DNA from 4 places in the Agrobacterium sp. 16-172Ci genome. Region 4 is predicted to be linked to each of the others. Evidence: predicted binding sites of a transcription regulator. Region 4 holds the regulator's gene; each other region holds the start of a gene.
The links. Region 4 encodes LexA, which represses DNA repair genes until DNA is damaged. Its sites were predicted from a motif close to TGTTCNNNNTGTGTTCNG; they were not measured.
Positions count from the first base shown of each region.

Region 1: a site for LexA is predicted at 1,966-1,983, ahead of ACQZ40_RS01935 (dehydrogenase). Genes of this name have one in related genera too.
Region 2: a site for LexA is predicted at 1,624-1,641, ahead of ACQZ40_RS20745 (ImuA family protein). Genes of this name have one in related genera too.
Region 3: a site for LexA is predicted at 2,023-2,040, ahead of ACQZ40_RS10785 (putative DNA modification/repair radical SAM protein). Genes of this name have one in related genera too.

Region 1 is NZ_JBNWBW010000001.1:385,220-389,431, forward strand. It holds gene ACQZ40_RS01925 (hypothetical protein) at 1-1,330, opposite strand, end outside; gene ACQZ40_RS01930 (hypothetical protein) at 1,388-1,696, opposite strand; gene ACQZ40_RS01935 (dehydrogenase) at 1,698-1,892, opposite strand; gene ACQZ40_RS01940 (hypothetical protein) at 2,140-2,382, shown strand; gene ACQZ40_RS01945 (hypothetical protein) at 2,581-3,435, shown strand; gene ACQZ40_RS01950 (hypothetical protein) at 3,889-4,212, shown strand, end outside.
Region 2 is NZ_JBNWBW010000027.1:35,755-39,966, forward strand. It holds gene ACQZ40_RS20740 (Y-family DNA polymerase) at 1-890, opposite strand, end outside; gene ACQZ40_RS20745 (ImuA family protein) at 811-1,563, opposite strand; gene ligD (non-homologous end-joining DNA ligase) at 1,845-2,897, shown strand; gene ACQZ40_RS20755 (SOS response-associated peptidase family protein) at 2,958-3,731, shown strand; gene ACQZ40_RS20760 (helix-turn-helix domain-containing protein) at 3,832-4,212, opposite strand, start outside.
Region 3 is NZ_JBNWBW010000008.1:152,293-156,504, reverse strand. It holds gene ACQZ40_RS10790 (UdgX family uracil-DNA binding protein) at 1-785, opposite strand, end outside; gene ACQZ40_RS10785 (putative DNA modification/repair radical SAM protein) at 785-2,017, opposite strand; gene greA (transcription elongation factor GreA) at 2,239-2,715, shown strand; gene ACQZ40_RS10775 (glycosyltransferase family 4 protein) at 2,796-3,851, shown strand; gene ACQZ40_RS10770 (Lrp/AsnC family transcriptional regulator) at 3,883-4,212, opposite strand, start outside.
Region 4 is NZ_JBNWBW010000003.1:11,777-15,988, forward strand. It holds gene ACQZ40_RS04785 (TRAP transporter small permease) at 1-435, shown strand, start outside; gene ACQZ40_RS04790 (TRAP transporter large permease subunit) at 432-1,691, shown strand; gene lexA (transcriptional repressor LexA) at 1,938-2,660, shown strand; gene ACQZ40_RS04800 (glutathione S-transferase family protein) at 2,935-3,612, shown strand; gene ACQZ40_RS04805 (ComEC/Rec2 family competence protein) at 3,633-4,212, opposite strand, start outside.

The sequences.
Region 1 (4,212 bases), on a different contig from region 4:
TGTTGTCCGTATACAAAAGATGAGCAGCCCGGAATGGCGCCGTTTCCGATCGTACAAATCGGTGCCGGTCTGCAAAACGTTTAATGAGATAAGGTGTCGTCTCGACGAGCTTAGGCTGCAGGTCAATGTGTTTCGCTATACCGCGCAATCCCAACTCCTCCGCTACATCAGTGAACGTGTTAAAAAAAATCAAGGCGTAGATGGCATTGATGTCGTCGCCTCTGAGGCCGTCTGCCCTAAGTCTGCTGGCCAAGGGCGACCATTCGCCGCCAATGCCATCAGTGCAAATCCTGAAAAACTGGATTGCTAACCTACGCAACGTTTGCGAATTGTCGTTCGCAACTGAAAGCCTATGATAGTGTAGGCCGATCATATAAGCTGTGATACCTACTTGGCGGTGAAATCTGACGTCCCGGGCATAAATCTTTAGCACTGCATATTGAAGATCAGCGCAGTCTCTCGCTTCTTTCGGATTACTCGCACTCCAATAATGAAGTATCCAATTGATAATGTAGAAGCCTTTTACACCAGAAAGGATACCTTTTGTTGGTATCGTGACCCCATTGGGAATTGAAACGTTGATCGGGCTCCCTTGGACTTCAGTTATGTATATGCCGTATTGGTTGACTCCTACATCGGCAGCGCGACGAAGCCCTTCCTCAAATTTCCACTTCTCAGGCTCTAGGACGTTGCTCCAACGAACGGTCGAGTATGCGTTTACGAGCGACTTCTCCGTCAGTACTACGCGGTCTGCATCGAGGCCGACACTGTCGAACGCAATTTCCTCAAAAAGAGCTTTGGCTTCAAGCACAACACCAAAACGGCTTAGTTGACTCGCCTCAAGATCGGAGAGCATCACCTTAACGCTCGTATCCTGAGCAGCACGCCGCATCTTTCTTAGTTCTTCAAATTTTCCTTCGTTTAAATTTCTACCACTACGGAAATGCAATAGGTATCGAAGGAAGTTTGCCTCATCGTTGCTCGAAGGAACTATATCGTTAAGTCCATCACCTTCTCGCTTTTCATGAATTCTACTAATGAAGTTCGGGGAAATTTGAGGGGGTGGGGCCGTGTCATGACCATACGCTTCTAAGGCAAAGCTGGCTACGGATGCGATATTTCCACTGACGCTAAGCGCACCCAGAACCTGCGCGAGAACGTGTCGCCGCGTCATGCCAACTGGATCGTTGATGCGCCCTGAATCTGCAACAGTTTTTCCGTCGCCGACACCGTTCATCGCGTCGTCTAAGACTTCCTGCGAGGCCTCAGCTTCGCCCTCTGTCAGTTGGTGGAAGTCTTTGAATTGGTCGATGTCATTCGGATTGATCATTTTGTCTCCAATGAGGCGCCGGCCGGATGATGCTTCCAGAAATGCCACGTTCATTTCTCATGGCCAATCTCTTTTTGCCCTTGCAAGGACAAAGCTGTTTTTCTCGCGGTTCTGGCAGCCGAGACAACGCAACAGCGGTTCCATGGAAATGATTGGCCTGAACTTTCCGTGCCTGCGTTGTATTGCCCACCTATCCAGCATTCCGACACGCTTGCACTGCCAACATTGAGCGCCGAGAACATACCATTGCGGCAGATCGGCCAAGGTTGCGGAGTGGTCGCGCTGCGGAACAAAGATGCCTGTGGGCTTTGGCGGCAGATTGTCGTTGCTGCCGCCGGTAAGATCGATCCCGCGACGATGGCGCATGTCATTTCCGCTCGGCCTCGGGTTTCCACCCTCTCGTAAAACCTTTGCCCATCGCAGCGCTCGCCAGCGCAAGCTGCATCCGCAAATGCTGGATGTCTTCCATCAGCGTCTCTATCGCGGCACGGCTATCGCCGTCGTGCCAGGCAATGATGTGGTCAATCGGATCTGCTTCCGGTTCTCTTCTCTCTGGGCGCACGTTCTCATTCTCCGGTTCAAGAGTTCAAATCGTCCCTGATTTTCCCGATAGGCACACGCCGCCGTGCCAAGAGTGTTCTTATTATGTTCCGGCTGCCTAGAGAGTCAAGCTCGTTCAGCGGATGGTCTCTTGCGTACAGCGTGAACGGGCGCCAGTGTCTGACGACATTTCCAATTTTAGGATTTCAAGGGAAGAAATATTCATGAGTCCTAAATACTTACCTCCCCGCAACACAAAGGGGGTATGCATGTACTGGTTGGCTTCTGCATTTTATCTTGGGCTCACGGTGTATTTCGGTCGCGCATGGTTCGATCTGATGGGTGGTTGGGCTTGGCTGGACGGCGCCATGTTCATTCTCGAAGCAATCGCAACTGTTATGTGTGTCGCAGCAGCGGCGCTAAATGACGATAGTTGGGTTTCGAAAGAAACGCTCGGCGCAGCATTTTTCGCTGGAATTGGATGGTTGGGGGTGCTCAACTTCGCGGGCTAAGACGTATTAGTCTGAGGCGGATGACGCATTAGGTCGGATCAATCTCCGACCTAAACTTATCCACTGTTTGACCCGAAGCTGGGCACGCCGCTGTGGATGTTAATCGCACGTAAATCCTCAGAGCAAGCCGGGTTGGAAGGAGCTTCTCGTGGTCGTCTACAAAATACGCGTACCGCGATTTTGCGAGAAGGAGCCACGATGCAGGATAATGTTAGAGTTATTTCACCTGTAAGTATCGCCGGTCTTACGGCAAACGTTCCAGCTACGGGTATGCCGATTTTTGAATTGGTCCGGCCATCAGATCTATACGTCGATCCTACTTACCAGAGAAACGTAAGTGAGAACGGGATGCGGCAAATCAGGCGGATTATCGAGCATTTCGAGTGGACCAAATACAAGCCGCCAATCTGCGCGTACGCTGAGTGGGAAGGTAAGACCATTCTCAAGGTTCTTGACGGGCAGCATACGGCAATCGCAGCCGCCTCGAACCCAAACCTGGACACAATCCCGGTTATGATTGTGGAGGCTGAAAGTACAGTGGAACAGGCTAAGGCCTTCATCGGTCAAAATACCGATCGGCTTGGGGTGACAAGCCTCCAGCTTCATCAGGCCGCTATCGCTGCTGGCGATGAAGACGCCCAAACCATCGAGCTTGTATGCGCTCGCGCAAACGTCAAAGTTCTGAAGACGACGAACGCCTATACGGGAACAGGTTCTCGCCAAACTATAGCAATTAAACAAATCGAAGCGATGATCGGCAGACGTGGGCCGATCGTCTCACGCGAAATACTTGAGGTCCTAGCTAATGCCGACCGGGGGCCTTTGACTGCGCCCCAGATTAAGGCGGCCGAACTGCTTCTCACAGACCCGCAGTACAGCGACAAAATCACGGGGGAAGATTTAACAGAGGCCATAATCGACTTGCTCACGACGGCAGAAGAAGAGGCGAAATTGTTGGCCGTCACCCACAAAATCCAGTTCTGGAAGGCGCTGGCGGTTACGTGGTTTCGAAAATGCAAGAAACGTCGGCAACTTAGCGTAAGAGCAGCATAACGCTCGGCCACAGTCGCAGGGTGACGCTACATCGCAATTTTGGCGTCATCCCAGACTGAACCACGCGCAGCAGTCCCCCCGCGCCGTTTTAAAAACGGGAAATAACGGGTTTTCCGGACCGGTCTCGGGTTTTGCACCTGCGCTTTTCACCAGTGTAGAACCTGACAAAACCTGACAAAACCTGACATTGCGGTGCGATTGGAACGCGCCCTCATATTCGAGCACATCCGAATCTGGGGGCAACATTGGGGAGGAAACTTTCCGCTTTGTCACTCCACCTGGCACTACAGAATCAAAAATGTAGTAATATTCACAACGTCATAATTCTCTTTTCTATTGTACGATCGATTCAAAACAACTTCTGCGTGGATAAGTCCATGGCGACGGTGTATATTCCTAACGCAGTCATATTAAGTTCATTTAAGTCGTTATAATTCAGGGGGAATGGAGATTATGAGAGTATATTTTTTAATATCCATATTAGGTTTGACTGGATGTACGACCGTCAGCCCAACGCCAAGCGATAACCCGAAAGAAATCGCGGAACTGTCCAAAATTGTTTCCTGCAGAATAGAGTCTGCATTTAGTAAATTGCCGGATTCCGAAAAGAATAAATTTTCGGGATGGGTAGCGACTTACCAAATTAAGCAAACGACAACGGATGTTGCTTCGGCAGGGGTAAATCCTCTTACTTGGATTACCCCGGCCCGCGTTGACAAATTTCTCGTTGTTGGGGATGCAGGGGCATCGCAGACAGCTTTTCGTAACGGGAAAGCC
Region 2 (4,212 bases), on a different contig from region 4:
ATGGCCTGTCTCGTGCCATCGACCTTCTCGACGATCAGGTCGGCACGGCGAACGCCAAGCCCGCGCTTCTGGAGTTCGTCAACGAGTTGCACGACCAGACGGCCAACATATTTATTGATTGTTTCGACTGCCCCGATCGGTTCGGCAAAGGCCTTGGAGACTTCAACCAGCTCTGCGGTCCGGATGGGCTCGATCGGCTCGGCGACACGACAGAGCATCTGGTCGAGACGGCGACCGACCTCCGGACCGAAGCGCAATGTCAGCGGGGCCCGCGGGGTGTTGGCAAGCTCGCCGATTGTCTGGAAACCGAGAATGCGCAGATCAGAGACGATCTTTGACGGCAGGCGCAGAAGCGAAATCGGTAGTTTTTCGACGGCACGGGCCGTCTCGCCCGGAGGAACGACAATCGTTTCGCGATTGATGGCGCGGGCGCAAGCATGGGCAGCACCCCAGCTGTCGGCAACCGCCACGCGCGCCGTCAGTTTTCGGGCAAGAAACTGGTTGGCGATCTTCGTCACCATCGGCAGTTCACCACCCTGCAGATGATCGGCGCCTTCCGTATCCATGACGATACCATCAATCCCGTCGACGGCGACGATCGGCGAATAGATCGTCAGCGCCCAGAGCGTGATGCGCTCGAGCGCGGCTTGATCGGCTTGCGAATCTGCGTCAACCAGCATCAGGCCTTGAAACAGCGACTGCGCCTTTGCCGCCGCCATGCCGGCATGCACGCCCGCCTTTCTGGCAGCCGGATCGGCGGCAGACACCCATCGCTTCGAACCGCTTCTCGCGATCACGGCGATTGGCTGTTCAGGCGGAATAGACGGATCGGCCCGACGAATGCGATCCGTCGGCAGATCCGGAAGATAGATCGAGACGACCCTTGTCATCGCACGCCCTCACGAGAAACTCAGCACACTCACCCGCTTTCACGCGCATCAATTCCAGAAACCATTGAGGCCTGCCCACCCCCGGTACCGGCAACTCCTCTGACGGCATCACGCTGACACGCCATCGCGTGGTCGAGGCCGTCGGCTGCCCAAAGTCATTGGCCTCCGTCTGTCGCCGCCATCGGCGGACCGCGAGCGCCATGGTCCCGGTTCGCTCGGCTGCAAGCTGCAGGCGGCGGGAACTGACCATAGGCAGGCGAACGAGCTCGCCGACGACAGCGCCGAGCCCACCAAAGGACAGCCCCTCTTCCATGTTGGCGAGCACATCCTCTTCGCGATCGGACTCGACGAAGATCACCCGGTCGGGATGGAGGCCAACCTGCGCCAGGGCCGGAAAGAACAAATCTGGCCGCGTCAGGCACCAGACGACGGGCCCTTTGGTCCGCGCGGCAATGCCGGCGACACAGAGGGCGGCAGCTGCTCCATCGACAGTGCCCGAGCCACCGCCCGCGAACTCATGCAGCGCGCCATAGGCAAGACCTCCGCCAGGCAGCGCCGCATCGATCGCGGCAACGCCGAAGGAAAGCGCGCCAGCCCGTTTCGCGGATCCGCCCTCCATCGACGCGATGCGGTCGCGCAAATCACAGATCACCCTCTGGCGGGCAGCAGTCATCGTTCACGGCTCCCTTCAAGATCGTGTTCAAAGGATCGACATCATGTCGTACGGGCTATAAGTTCATTGTTTGTTCTTATGCCATGAAAGAGTCAAGCACCACAGAGTTGAGGAATATTATCCCAGCATTAGGAAATCCAAAGATTCGAAGGGGATTCAAGGACGTAACCAGAGTTGAGATTTTTGCCAGATCCGTGTTCCCGTCGGGCGCCGATGGTGGATAGCGGGGATAGATGTGCAACGTCACACTATTCTTAAGGTTTTTGTGCTGAACTCTCGGCATGACGAAGCCCCCGAGATCAAAGCCGCTTCTTCGCGATACCGAAGCCCCGATCCGCTCGAAGCCACGTCGGAAGCGCAACCCGGCGCAGCCACAGCTTCTGTTCGACCCCATGCCTGACCGCGTTGAGCCGGCCCTCGCACAATTGAAAGCGCGTCCGCCTATCGGTGACCAATGGAGCTGGGAGCTGAAATGGGACGGCTACCGACTGGCTGTCCATATCGAGCCGACGGGCATCCGGATCCTCACGCGTGGCGGTCATGACTGGACGCATCGGTTTCCGGCAATCGAACAGGCCGCTCGAGCGCTTGGGCCTGCGACAATGATCATCGACGGTGAGGCTGTTGTTCTCGACGAAGAAGGACGGCCGGATTTCGGGCTGCTGCAGCAGTCTTTGGGTGCTTCCGGCAAGACGGCTGGCAATCGTGCCTCTGACGCCGTTTTCTACGCCTTCGATCTGATCTATCTCGACGGTCATGACCTGCGCGGTGTCGAATACCGATCGCGGCGGCATCTTCTCGAGGACACGCTCGATGGCAAAGACGGCGCCATCCGCCTGTCGGAGACACTCGACGCCGAACCCAATGCCCTGCTTGAGAACGTCTGCCGCCTCGGTCTGGAAGGCATTGTCGGCAAGCACCTCGATCAGCCCTATCGTTCCGGCCGCACCGGCGATTGGGTGAAGATCAAATGCGTCCAGAGCGAAGCCTTCATGGTGGTCGGCTATGAGCCATCGACGGCGTCGCCTTCCGGCTTCGCGTCGCTGGTGCTTGCCGCTTACCGCGGTGATGTGTTCGTTCATGTCGGTAACGTCGGCACAGGCTTCAAGGAAGCCGAGATGATCAGGCTGCGCAAGATGCTGGACAAGCTGCGCTGGAAACGAAAGCAGCCGCCGGTGCCCTATTCCGGAAAGGCCGACATTGTCTGGGTCGAGCCAACGCTGATTGCCGAGATCGAGTTTCGGGCCTGGACCGGAGACGGCAAATTGCGGCACGCTTCCTACAAGGGCTTGCGCGAACGGCAGGACAATGCCGACGTCTTCAAGCTCGACTAGCGAAATCAGAGCCATCCGCTAGATTGTCTTCCACGACCTGAGCGAAGTGGATGGCGTGAGATGTGCAATCTTTATCGGATGGAAGACAAGGACTGGGTCGCGAAATGGGCCCAGGATGCGGAAAGCCTGATCAACCTGATGCCGGCCTACCAGATGAACCCCGACCAGATGGGGCCGATCGTCCGCAACACGGCTGGCGGCAAGAAGCAGCTGGTCCACGCACGATGGGGACTGCCCTCTCCTCGCTTCGCGCTCGAGAAAGGCGCCAAGGCCAAGGCCGAGAAGCTTGCGGCCAAGGGCAGACCCTTCGATCTTGAGGAACTGATCCGCATGGAGGCCGACCGCGGCACGACCAATGTGCGCAAGCTCAGTTTTCCGCACTGGAAGCGGTGGTTCGGTGTCGAGAACAGATGCCTCGTCCCGGTTACCAGCTTCGCCGAGCCGGATCCGGCCAGCCAGGTGGTTGGCGGAAACGTGCCGAATGCCTGGTTCGCCTGCAATGAGGAGAAGTCGCTGATGTTCTTTGCCGGTCTCCATGTGCCGCAATGGCAGAGTGTCCGAAAGGTCAGGGACGGCCTGACCACCGACGATCTCTACGGGTTCTTGACCACAGATCCCAACGACCTGGTGAAGCCGATCCATGAGAAGGCGATGCCCGTCCTGTTGCTGACGAAGGAAGAGACCGACATTTGGATGCGGGCGCCATGGGATGAAGCCAAGGATTTGGCCCGCCCGTTACCGGATGACGCGCTGATCATTTCGTCGCGCGAACCGTATGGATCGTCGATCATCTCGAAATCCGGAGAGCCGGTGGAACCGGGCAGTCTGCTCTAACTCCTGAATTCAGAGCGAAAAAGCCTGCCGCGGGAGGAGGTGCGGCAGGCTTTTCGAAAGAATTGAACATGTGCGAATTATTTTGACGCATCTCGCCGTCTCAGTCGCCTTCGGTGTTTCGTGCGCGTTCTTCATCGCTATCGAACTCGACGGGCGACAGATCACCCCAGTCAACGAGCACCCTCCCATGCTCGTCGACCTGGTCGGCATCAATCTTGTCAGATGCGATCAACAGGATCCGTGCCTTATCCCGATCGAAGATCTCGGTCGGGCTGAGGCTATCCAACGCGACCCGGACCAGCGAGCGGTAGGTGACGAAGCCTGTATGGCGCTGTCCCTTGTAGTCAAAGGCAAACGCCATCCACTCGCGGCCGTCAACGGGATCACGACGAAACAGGCGGGGCATCGCCTTACGGAGGCGAACCCCTACCCCGCCCCCGTTTTCCGGAATGAAGATCACGCCATGCGATTCGAGAGCGAC
Region 3 (4,212 bases), on a different contig from region 4:
CTGGCGGCCATCTCCAGCACCCGCGCCTCGGCACCGAGAACGAGACCGGGAATGAGATCGGCTTCCGGCAGGTTCTTCCAGTATTTCTTCGGCATCTCCGCCGTCATGGCTTTGATCTTGAGGCGCGCCGGATTGAATATATTGGCATAATAGGTCCGCCAGAGTTCATCCGTCTCGTCCTTCAGATCAGGCTTCGCCGCCGCCTCCCGTGAGGTTTGCAGCTCGCTTCCGTCCCATCGGGCGGACCCTTTCGGCGTGGCGATCAGCCAGTCCATATCGGTAAACCGTCGCTGGAAAAACGCTGCCGTCCGCTCGACGATGAAATGATCCGGCTCGAACCAGGCCACGAACCGCCGTCGCCCGCCCTGCCCCTGCGGCCAGGGCAATTCCTTGAAACGGACGAAGGCCGTCATCTTGTGACAATCCCGGCGCACCGATTTCTCGAGCAAGCGGGCCTCTGCAACATCCGGATCGGACTTGAACTGCAACAGGGCGCGATCCCGCTTCAGCCGCCACAATAATCGGTAAAGCAACGCAAACCGGCCGGGATCGCCATGGCAGATGACGGCCTGCGCCAGCGCCAGGAACGAGGCCGAAACGGAAACCTGCCCATTGCCGGCATCGACGGTCGGCAAAGGCTCACCGGCGAAATCCAGCAGCCCTGCCCCGTCGTCCCGCAACCGCCAGTCAATCGTCTCCGGCGGAATATCGGCGGCAAGGGCCGCACGCGCGGCATCGCGCCACTCGCCGAAATCGCCCCGCCCTTCGAGAACCGGGCCATACATCACAACAACGACAATTGTTCGGGCTGCGGCGCAAACATCGCCCGCAAATCCGGCCGCTCGGTCAGCTTGCCCGGCGTCCAGCCCTCGGCGACGATGAAAGCCTTCACCTTTTTCAGGGAAACACCAAAACGGGCGATATCCTCCAGCCGCAGCCGCCGGAACCGCCGCGACGAGAGGATGGAAGCAACCGTCTTGGTGCCGAAACCGGGCACACGCAGCAGCATTTCCCGATCCGCCGCATTGACGTCCACCGGGAAACGGTCGCGATGTTTCAGCGCCCAGGCGAGTTTCGGGTCGATATCGAGATCGAGCATGCCGTCACCCCCGATCGCCGTTATCTCGCTGATATCGAAGCCATAAAAGCGATACAGCCAGTCGGCCTGATAAAGCCGGTGCTCCCGCATCAGCGGCGGCTTGATGAGCGGCAGGCTTTTCGACGAATCGGGAATGGGGCTAAAGGCCGAATAATAGACGCGCCGCAAACCGTAGCTGCCATAAAGCCGGGCGCTGGTGGAGAGAATGGTGCTATCGTCAGCGCCATCCGCTCCCACGATCATCTGCGTGCTCTGCCCGGCCGGTGCAAAGCGCCTGGTCTTGCGTGTCCGGACGGTAGGCTCTCCGGCCTCTTCGATCTTCAGGCGGATATCGGCCATGGAGCGGCGAATATTGACGGGCTGCTTTTCCGGCGCGAAACGGCCAATGCCGCTATCGGTCGGCAATTCGATATTGATCGAGAGCCGATCCGCATAAAGCCCTGCCTCCTCAATGAGCCTGGGCGATGCTTCGGGAATGGATTTCAGGTGAATATACCCACGAAAACCATGGGTAACCCGCAACTCCCGCGCCACGCGCACCATCTCCTCCATCGTATGATCGGAAGAGCGGATGATGCCGGAGGACAGGAACAGCCCCTCGATATAGTTGCGCCTGTAAAACTCCAGCGTCAGCCAAACCACCTCTTCCGGCGTGAACCGTGCCCGCTCGACATTGCTGGAGGAGCGGTTGATGCAATAGGCGCAATCATAGATACAGAAATTGGTGAGCAGGATTTTCAAAAGCGAAATGCATCGCCCGTCCGGCGCATAGGCATGGCAGATGCCCGACCCTTCCGTGGAGCCCAGACCGCCCGATGCTGCGGAGTTGCGTTTTGTCGTGCCGCTGGATGCGCAGGAAGCATCGTATTTCGCCGCGTCGGAGAGAATGGCCAGCCGTTGCCTGATGGACTTCTTCATGGGTATGTTCACTATATGTTCCACAGACAAATGTCAATGACATAAGGTAACGCATTGATTACGTGAGAAAATATGTACGCCTCAAATTTGCTGGCATTTCGCTGTCGTCTTCTGATATAGTCGGCTCAGTTATGATTTTGGCATGGTTCCGGAGTTCCCCTCCGGAACCTGTTTCTTTTTGTGTCTGCAAGTAAAGCGACCGGAATGCGAAGGATAAAAAAATGGTAGAAAAAGTACCGATGACTCAGGGTGGATTCGTCAAGCTGCAGGAGGAGCTGCGCTGGCGCCAGCAGGAGGAACGCCCCCGTATCATCGAGGCGATTGCGGAAGCGCGCGCCCATGGCGACCTTTCGGAAAACGCCGAGTACCATGCTGCCAAGGAAGCACAGAGCCACAATGAAGGCCGCATCACCGAACTCGAAGACCTGACCGCACGTGCGGAAGTCATCGATCTCTCCAAGATGTCGGGCTCGAAGATCAAGTTCGGCGCCACCGTCAAGCTGGTGGATGAGGATAGCGACGAGGAAAAGACCTATCAGATCGTCGGCGATCAGGAAGCCGATGTGAAGGCGGGCCGCATCTCCATTTCCTCGCCCATCGCCCGCGCGCTCATCGGCAAGGAAGTCGGCGACAGCATCGAAGTCAACGCGCCTGGCGGCGCCAAGGGTTACGAGATCCTAGCGGTTCAGTGGGGCTGATTGCCCCGATGTGATGCGCCCCGAGCGGGCGCATCATTTCCTGACGAATAAATCCTCAGCCGCAAAGACGGAAGCCCATCTTGTCCCACGTCAGTCTGAAAGATGTGCAGGTACTCGCGCCTAACTTCAAGCGCAGGCTTTCCGGCGTCACCTCCACCATCGTTCAGCTCATTCCGGTGCAGAACCGGCTGGGACAGAAGGTGGCCACCATCGGCCCCGGCCTGCCGCCGCATCTGCCGCATTCGCGCTTCCGCGATCTGTGGCAACTTTGGCAAAACGGCCCCTTCGGCGGCCCGCGCGTCTGGCATGCGCGCCGCAATCTGGAAATGTTGCCCGGCATTGTCATGCGTGACGTTCTGCGCATGAAGGTGAAGCTGCTCTTTACCTCCGCGGCACAGAGGCGGCATTCCGCCTATACCCGTTTTCTGATTTCGAAGATGGATGCCGTGGTTGCGACCAACGCCCGCTCCGGCTCGTTTCTGGAAGTGCCCCACCGCGTCGTCATGCATGGCGTCGATACCGAGCTGTTCCACCCCGGCACCGGTCCCGAAGATACAATCGCGGCAACCGGCCTGCCGGGCCAATATCTGATCGGCTGTTTCGGGCGAGTGCGCCACCAGAAGGGCACCGATCTCTTCGTGCGCGCCATGATCGAGCTTCTACCCGCCTATCCGGACTGGACAGCCGTGGTGTCCGGCCGTGTGACGGCGGAACACAAGGCTTTCGGTGATGCGCTCAAGGCCGATGTCGCCGCAGCCGGCCTTGCCGACCGCATCGTATTTCAGGGCGAGGTTGACGACATCAAGCCCTGGTACCGGCGGCTGACGCTCTATGTCGCCCCGTCCCGCAATGAAGGTTTCGGCCTGACCCCGCTCGAAGCCATGGCCTCGCAGACGGCCGTTGTCGCCAGCAATGCCGGCGCCTACGAGGAAATGATCGTCAAGGGCGAGACCGGGGCGGTTGTCGATGCGGGTGACTATGCCTCGCTGAGAGACGCGATAAAGACCTATCTCGCCGATCCTGCTCTGGCCAAAGCCCACGCAAGTGCCGGACTTGCGCATGTGCGCAGCACGTTTCCGCTGGAAAAAGAAGCGACAAGTCTCGGCGAAGTCTATGAGGCGTTGCGGCGGGGGTAATGCCCCCCGAAGCCGACAAAAAGCCGGCCGATCAGATTTCCACCAGACCGACGCGCTTGACCTGACGGATGGTGAGCATGGTGCGCACGGTATCGACATTTTCGTCCGCCGTCAGAACCTCGATGACGAAATCCTGAAATTCCGTCAGGTTTCTGGCGACGCAATGCAGCAGGAAGTCGCTTTCGCCCGACACCATCCACGCCTGCCGCACCAGCGACCAGCCGGCGGTTGCCGCCGCAAAGGCCTTCAGATTGCTGTCCGACTGGCGCTTGAGACCGATCATGCAGAAGGCGACGAGGTCGAAACCGAGCTTCGGCGCGTTCAACATGGCGTGATAACCCTCGATCACACCGGCTTCTTC
Region 4 (4,212 bases):
ATCATGACCGCAAACGTCATCGTCCGCTATCTATCGACATCCGGCGGGCTGGATTTTGCGGAAGAACTGCCAACCATGCTGTTTCCATGGTTCATCGTCGCTGGCATTACCCTTGCCGCGCAGAGCGGCGCGCATATGGCGGTTGAATGGATCTATGACAAGTTCGACGAACGCGGCAAGGTGGGCGTTCTGCTGTTCGCCAATCTCGTGACGGTCGCAAGTTTCGTCATTCTCGCGCAGCAGGCGCTTGTCGTCGCCGAGATCGCTGGCGCGGAAATCAGCCCTGTGCTGCAATTGCCCAATAGCATCGGATATTATTCCATCGCCTTCGGCGCGGCACTGGTCTCGGTCACGACCGCAACCGCGAGCCTGCGCATTCTCTCCAGCGGCTGGCATGCCCGCCCGCACGGTGCAACCGAGGAGATGCCGCTATGACCATCGTGATGATCATTGCATTTTGTATTCTAATGATGATTGCGGTTCCGGTCGGTTATGCGCTGATCATCTCTGCCGGCGTCGCCGTGCTGTGGAACGGTTATGTGCCGCTTTTGATCGTGGCGCAGCAGGTGTACGACCAGACGCAGTCTTTCCCGATGCTGGCGCTGCCGTTCTTCATGCTCGCGGGCACGCTGATGCTCGGCGGCAAACTCGGAACCCAGCTTCTGGAACTCGCCTCCAAGGCCATGCAGCGCTGGCGCGGCGGCCCGCTTTCCACCACCGTCATTTCGTCGGTCGTGTTCGGCGGCGTGTCCGGCTCCGCGGTCGCCAATGCGAGCGCACTCGGTTCGGTGCTCATTCCATGGCAAAAGCGCCAAGGCTACCCCGCTCCCCTCTGTGCGGCCAACAATGCCACCTCAGCGGTCATCGACGTGCTCATTCCGCCGTCGATCCCGATGATCCTCTATTCATTGGTCAGCGGCGTCAGCATCGCCAATCTGTTCATCGCCGGCATTCTGCCGGGCCTGCTCATGGCCGCCGGTTTCATCTTCGTCTGCTGGGCCATTGCCGTGCGGCGCGGTTATGCGGTGCGTGACGAAAGCATCCGCAAGCGCGATCTGGCGCTACTTGCATTCCGCAGCCTGCCGGCGATCCTCCTGCCGATCCTGATCATCCTCGGCCTCCGCTTCGGCTTTGCAACGCCAACCGAAGTGGCCGTTCTTTCCGTCGTCTATTCGCTCGTGCTCAGCATCTTCTTTTATCGCGATCTGACGTGGAAGCGTTTCTGCGACAATTTCGTCGAAGCTGGTTCCGCAACCGGCGTCGTCATGCTGGTCATCATGGGCAGTGCGGCGGTGGGCTGGGTGCTGACCTTCGATCAGGCGCCCCAGCATTTCGCCACCTGGGTGGCCGAGAATATCTCCAACCCGATCCTGATCATTCTCATGATGAACATCCTGATGCTGATCATCGGCATGCCGCTCGATCTGCCGCCGTCGATCCTGCTGCTCGGACCGATCTTCGTGCCGCTCGCCGATATGATCGGGCTCGACCGGGTGCAGCTCGGCATGATGATGGTCATCAATCTCGGTATCGGGCTCTATACGCCACCGATCGGCACCACACTCTTCATCTCGTCCTCCATAGCCAGAGCGCCGCTCGGCGCGACGACGAAGGAATTGTGGCCGTTCTTCACCATGGCGATGCTGCTCCTCATCGCGGTCAGCTTCATTCCTGCGCTCACGATCTACTGATATAAGAGCCGTAGCAAACGGCAGCCAGAAACCACCGGCCGGGTCTCTCCGATCGGTGGTTTCTGGTATTCAAGATGCGGCACACATCGTTAGATCTGCTTTGTTGATAGTTTCGACGATCAAATCACGATCTGCGATGCACCCTTCACGAAGTTTTAGGGGATTGCGGAACACATATGGAACATATAGTGTTCGTTCTGTATTTGTTTCGCGACTTCAACGACGATTCTCAAGGGTGTTTTCCTCATGCTCACGCGCAAACAGCAGGAATTGCTTCTCTTCATTCATGAAAGAATGAAAGAGTCCGGCGTGCCGCCCTCCTTCGATGAAATGAAGGACGCACTCGATCTTGCATCCAAATCCGGCATCCACCGGCTGATCACGGCACTCGAGGAGCGCGGCTTTATTCGCCGGCTACCTAACAGGGCGCGGGCGCTGGAAGTCATCAAGCTACCGGAGGCCTATGCGCCGGGTGCAAGGCCGCAGCGCGGCTTCTCGCCGAGCGTCATCGAAGGCAGCCTCGGCAAACCGAAGACGCCGGAGCCGGCCCCTGCCCCCAAGGCGCCCACTAATGATTTCGCCGGCGCCGCCACCGTGCCGGTCATGGGCCGCATCGCCGCCGGTGTGCCGATTTCCGCCATCCAGAACAACACCCATGATGTGGCCGTGCCGGTCGACATGCTCGGCTCGGGCGAACATTACGCTCTTGAGGTCAAGGGCGACTCGATGATCGAAGCCGGCATTTTTGATGGCGATACCGTCATCATCCGCAACGGCAACACGGCCAATCCGGGCGACATCGTCGTGGCACTGGTGGATGATGAAGAAGCGACCCTCAAGCGTTTCCGCCGCAAGGGAGCGTCCATCGCTCTGGAAGCCGCCAACCCCGCCTATGAGACCCGCATCTTCGGACCGGACCGGGTGAAAATCCAGGGCAAGCTCGTGGGGCTGATCCGCCGTTATCATTAATTGGCAGCCCGCCTTTTTTCGCCAGGGGCGTCATCGAGAAGAGGACGCTCCCTTTGAGGCATCTTGGCTTGTTCCCTGGAACAATTCGGCCCTGCGCAAGTAAAGAGAGGGTGTGTTTCGCCCTCATCTCCGGGCGGTGACGTGGATATGCCTCCTTCTCCCTTCCCTCACCTTCCCATTCATCAACGCGGCTTATGGGAGCCATGGATTATTTGCAATATTCCAAAGGCCATCCGCCGGTATAGAAATGCGCGTCATATCGGGGAAACATGTCATGTACGATCTTTATATCGCCAACAAGAATTACTCCTCATGGTCGCTACGGCCCTGGGTGTTGATGCGCACGCTCGGCATCGCCTTCGATGAAAAACTCGTTCCGTTCGGAGAAGGCGTTTCCTTCTCCACCTTCTCGCCGACCGGCAAGGTGCCCTGCCTTGTCGATGAGGGCGTGACGGTTTGGGAATCGCTGTCGATCGCCGAATATCTGGCGGAAAGACACCAGGGCGTCTGGGCGACCGACAAGCAGGCACGGGCCTGGTCACGTTCGGCGGCGAGCGAAATGCATGCGGGCTTTTCCTCGCTGCGCAATCTCTACCCGATGTCGGTCGGCATTCGGGTAAAGCCGAAGGGTGGCGATACCGGGCTTGCGGCCGATATAAAGCGCATCGATACGCTGTGGAGCGAAGGCCTCGCGAAATTCGGCGGGCCTTTTCTTGCCGGCCAGAAATTCACGGCGGTCGATGCCTTCTTCTGCCCGGTGGCATTTCGTTTCCAGACTTATGGCGCGGAACTTTCGCCCGCGGCGAAAGCCTATTGCGACCGGCTGCTCGCCCTTCCCGCGATGCGCGAATGGTACGAGGCCGGACTGAAGGAAGTCTGGCGCGATGCGGCGCATGAAGAGGAAATTAGCGGGATCGGCGAATTGACCGCGGATCTGCGCATCAAGCCCTGACGGTCCATGCTGGCGGCACTTTATTGCGATGCCGCCAGCAACCGCATGATGGCATCAGGCACGTCGTGATCGAAACGGCCGCTTTTCCAGTCGTAATAGCGATGTTCGCTCCAGGGCCTGTCCATGCCGGCGATTGCGGCGCGCAGCCTGCCGACGACCGCTGCCTGCTCGTTGCCGGCGAAGTCCATTTCCAGCGAACCGATCCGTCGCAGGATATCCCGGTTCAGCAGAAGTGCACCCGAGCGGCATTGGGAGAAGGACGTTCTGCGGGAGACGATAATGATATCGGCGATATCGCAAGCCTTTCCGGCAAAGCGGCCATCTTCCAGAACGATGATCCATTCGCCGCTTCCCGCGCGCGCAACACACCATGTGCCTTTGCTGCAGGTGAAAACACCGGGCTCGGCGTCTCTCAAGGCCGCTGTCATCTGCCGTGCAACTGCACTCATCTCTTGCGGATCAAGCTTCGCCCTCGGGGCCAAAGCCACGGTTTTTGCCGTAGCCTCGCTCTTTAGAAAGACCGGCGGCACAGGCTGTTCCGGCAAAAGCAGCGCCCTTTGCCACTGGCCATAAACGAAACCCTGCGGCTGAGCCTTCGTC